Regions from separate parts of the Proteiniborus ethanoligenes genome, predicted to be linked through region 2. Evidence: a T-box and tRNA genes for the amino acid it is inferred to sense, from the RefSeq annotation. Region 2 holds a T-box; the other holds one or more tRNA genes.
What was found. A T-box is a leader RNA that pairs with one kind of tRNA and senses whether it is charged. The one in region 2 lies ahead of serS (serine--tRNA ligase), so its partner is inferred to be a tRNA-Ser.
Positions count from the first base shown of each region.

Region 1: it has a tRNA-Ser gene. The T-box ahead of serS (serine--tRNA ligase) is inferred to sense a tRNA for this amino acid. The anticodon was not compared.

Region 1 covers NZ_FNQE01000011.1:16,615-18,822, forward strand. Annotated here, with positions in the region: gene BLV37_RS05870 (HD domain-containing phosphohydrolase) at 1-421, opposite strand, end outside; RNA gene ffs (signal recognition particle sRNA large type) at 646-910, opposite strand; tRNA gene BLV37_RS05880 (tRNA-Ser) at 922-1,014, opposite strand; gene modB (molybdate ABC transporter permease subunit) at 1,085-1,750, opposite strand; gene modA (molybdate ABC transporter substrate-binding protein) at 1,763-2,208, opposite strand, start outside.
Region 2 covers NZ_FNQE01000010.1:9,097-11,304, forward strand. Annotated here, with positions in the region: gene serS (serine--tRNA ligase) at 1-1,195, opposite strand, end outside; T-box leader at 1,252-1,459, opposite strand; gene BLV37_RS05370 (UPF0182 family membrane protein) at 1,537-2,208, opposite strand, start outside.

The sequences.
Region 1 (2,208 bases), on a different contig from region 2:
TTTTTAATAAGGCATTAATATAATCATGTTTAAGTCTGGGATCTCCTGAAGAAAGAATTGGTTTTGATGAATACTCCTCAGAGTTTTCAGTGACTATTCTTATATTAATTATTTCTTTTGAGGATTTTAATAGGGAAGAAAGATACTCATTAACTCTTTTTTTACCATCTGTCTGAATCATGAGTTCTTTTATTAGAGGATAATTAGCTGATAAATCAGATATTTTCTCAGCATTTACTGTAAACCATATATCAAGCTTTTCAGCTTCGCTTTCAAGGTGGAAATTTTTTGCCTTTATATTTTCTTCTACTATATAGGTGTTAATTTTTGTATATGTGCTAGCTGCAAATAATAAAATAGGAATAATAGCTATTATGGTAAATATTATTATCAGCTTTTTTCTATATGTATTTGAAAACATAAAGGTCACCTGCCATCATAATAATCGGGTCAAACAAACGAATTTTCCGCAAAGCACAAAAGCTTTGCATAATTCTACATGTTTCGCTAGAATTGTCCTCACAATATAAGGTTATTCTACAATAAAATAAAAAATCCTTTTTTTAACTAGATTTTAGTTAACAAATTATTTTTTACAAAAACAAAAAAAATAGACTATGGATATCCATAATCTATTTTTTAAAGCCGTGCACCCAGTTTTGACATACTGCTACAAGCGTTACCTAAGTAGTTAACTCGGATTAGGTACCCCTGCGGCACACGAAAGAGTCCACTTACCGCTGCTTCCTTCCGGACCTGGCGGGGTTCATAGATTTCCGTTGCGCAGGACCAAATCGTCAACATCACTTTCCTAGGGCAGACCTCACAACAGGATGCCTAGACTGGGAATTCAATCCTGCTATAGCGGGTTGCAGGTTACAGGGCACCGCTACCTCCCCATCTAGCACGGCAAAATTTAATTGGCGGAGAGAGCGGGATTCGAACCCGCGAGACGGTTTAGCCGTCTACCCGCTTTCCAGGCGAGCGCCTTCAGCCAGACTCGGCCATCTCTCCACATGCTAATGTGTTTAATTTATAATCACAGATTTATATTATAGCTTAAAATAGAGAGTATGTCAATCTATCAATTTTGTTTATCTTTTTTCTTTAACCACCAATTCATACCATAGACTACAGCAAAGCTAAAGATAATTACTATAGATACTAATATATTTGCAGTTTTGCTATCTCCTACTTCAACTGCATAGTATATAGCCAAGGGTATGTTCTGTGTTTTTCCAGGTATATTACCTGCAACCATAAGAGTAGCTCCAAATTCACCTAAGGCTCTAGCAAAGGAAAGAACTATCCCACTTATTATACCTGGCAGGGCAAGAGGAAGAGTTACTTTTAAAAACACCTTTATTTTATTGGCTCCTAGAGACATGGCTGCTGCTTCGTATACTGGATCTACTTTTAAAAACGCACTTTTGCAGCTTTGATACATAAGAGGAAGAGAAACTACGGAGGCAGCTATACAAGCTGCCACCCATGTAAAAATTAGCTTTACTCCAAATGCTTCATATAAAAATCTGCCTATTATTCCCCTTCTACCTATGAGAACTAGCAAACCATAGCCTACAACAGATGGTGGTAATAGCATAGGCAATAAGAGAAATGTCTCTATAGCATCTTTGCCTTTAAAATTAAATTTTACTAATAATCTTGATATTAATAATCCTACTATTAATGTGAAAATAGTAGATACTGTTGCTATCCTTAATGACATTAGTATTGGATTTATTATCATTTACATCCCAGCCTATTTTTCATATATCTTAAAACCATATTTCTCTAATATTTCTTTTGCTTTATCTGTTCTTAAATATTTTAAGAATTCTGATGCAGCCTCTTTGTTTTTAGTTGATGCAACTACTGCTGCAGGGTATACAATTGGCCTGTGAGTTTCTTCTGCAAAAGTTTCGGCTAGATAGCTTTGCTTTGCTCTAACTGCATCTGAGCTATAAACCATCCCCCCTGCTACTTCACCCTTCTCTACATATGCAAGCACTTGACTTACGTCCTTAGCAAATACTATGTTTGGCTCTAGCTTATCCCATATTCCTAAATACTCTAATGCATCCTTTGAATACTGGCCTACTGGAACTGTTTCTGGAACTCCCAGTGCTAGTTTTAAATCTGTGCCTACTATATCCTTTATAGATTTAATTTCATCCTTGTATTCTTCAGGTGTTATAAGTACTAGTT
Region 2 (2,208 bases):
AGTTTTCTAGAATCGCTGCTAGTGTTCTTCCTACAGCAAGACCTGAGCCGTTTAGTGTGTGGACATATTCTACCTTTCCTGTTTCCTTATCTCTGTATTTGAGATTTGCTCTTCTTGATTGGAAGTCCTCAAAGTTACTGCAAGAAGAAATCTCTACATATCTGTTGTAGCTAGGCATCCATACTTCTATATCATAGGTCTTAGCAGATGAGAACCCTAAATCTCCTGTACATAGCTCCACTACTCTATAAGGTATATTAAATAGCTGTAGCACCTTTTCTGCATTTTCTGTTAACTTTTCAAGCTCATCATATGAAGTTTGTGGCTTAGCTAGCTTTACAAGCTCTACCTTATCAAATTGATGGTTTCTTATAAGACCTCTAGTGTCTCTTCCTGCTGAACCAGCCTCTTGTCTAAAGCAAGGTGTATATGCAGTATAGTATATTGGAAGCTTTTCTTCATCTAAAATTTCGTCTCTATGAATATTAGTAACAGGTACTTCTGCAGTGGGTACTAGGAAAAAGTCCTTATCTGGTATCTTAAATGCATCTTCTTCAAACTTTGGAAGCTGTCCAGTTCCAGTCATACTAGCTCTATTTACCATAAACGGTGGTGAGATTTCAGTATAACCATGTTGGCCAGCATGAAGGTTTAGCATAAAGTTGATTATTGCTCTTTCCAAGGTAGCTCCTAGTCCCTTGAATATAGTAAATCTTGCGCCTGTAATCTTTGAAGCTCTCTCAAAATCTAATACATCAAGGTCTGTTCCTATGTCCCAATGTGCCTTAGGCTCAAATTCAAAGCTTCTAGGCTCTCCCCATTTTCTTACCTCAACATTATCTGCGTCACTTTCACCTACTGCAATATTAGGATTAGGTATATTAGGTATACGAAGCAGCATATCGTTTAGTTGATTTTCTACCTCTTTTACGTCAGTATCTAAATCTTTAATCTTTTGAGATAGCTCTTTCATCTCATTTAATACTTCTGTTGCATCCTTACCTTCCTTTTTCAACTTAGGAACCTGTTTTGATACCTGATTTTGTCTTGCTTTCATTTCCTCTACCTGAACTAAAAGCTGGCGTCTTTTTTCGTCTAATTCCAATATTTTATCAATACCATATTCACCGTTTCTTTTTGCAAGACCAGCTTTTACTTCTTCTGGATTTAATCTAATTCTTCTAATATCTAGCATTTTAACTCCTCCTTTAATATTAAAAAATAAAAAAACTCCCGTCCCTTATAGATTATATAAGGGACGAGAGAATCTCCCGTGTTGCCACCCTAGTTAGCTAAATAATTAATTCAGCTCACTCTTTGCAGTATATCCCCTGCTTAGGTTTTACCTTTTCAGTAAAATACTCAAGGATGGATTCAATATACTATAGCACCAATTCTCACCAACCATTGGCTCTCTTAAGATATAAATATATTTACTATTTCCTATCATTGCATCCTATTAATTTAATGAATATTCTAACATATACAAAACTTTCTTGCAATAGTTATTTGCTAAATTCTCTAACTTTATGCATATTATTGTTCTTCTTCTACTTCCTCTGGCACAAGCACACTTTCTAGCCTTACTAATACTTCCTCTAGTTGCTTAATATACTCTCCATATTTTGCCCAATCTCCATTTTGTGATGCTTCCTTTGCATTTATAAATAATTCATTGGCTCTTTTTACAAGCTCTTCTACATCTTTATCCTCTATGTCTATATCTACTACAGCACCAGGTTTTTTATTATCCTCTTCTACAGTTAGCTGTCCAAATACTTTAGATAGTGCTAAATCAAGAGTTTCTTCCATGACTATTTTGTTTTTATATGCTACTATTACTCTCTTCATTTCTGGAAGACTGTTTTCATTATCTGCTTGTAAATATACTGGCTCTACATAAAGGAGGGAATCCTCTATTGGAATTATAAGTAGGTTTCCTCTTAATACGTTTGAGCCTTTTTGACTCCATAAAGTAAGCTGCGGGGATATTTCAGAATCCTGGTCTATTCTAGATTCAATCAGCATAGGTCCATCTATAGTTTCGCTCTTAGGAAACTTATATATTATAAGCTGTCCAAAGTTATCCCCATCATTTCTCCCTACTAATAAGGATATCATGTTAGATCTATTGGCTGGAGTATATGGAACTGTTATTAAAAATTCTGCTTTTTCTTCTCCTGGAAGCTTAAACATAAGATAGTTTGA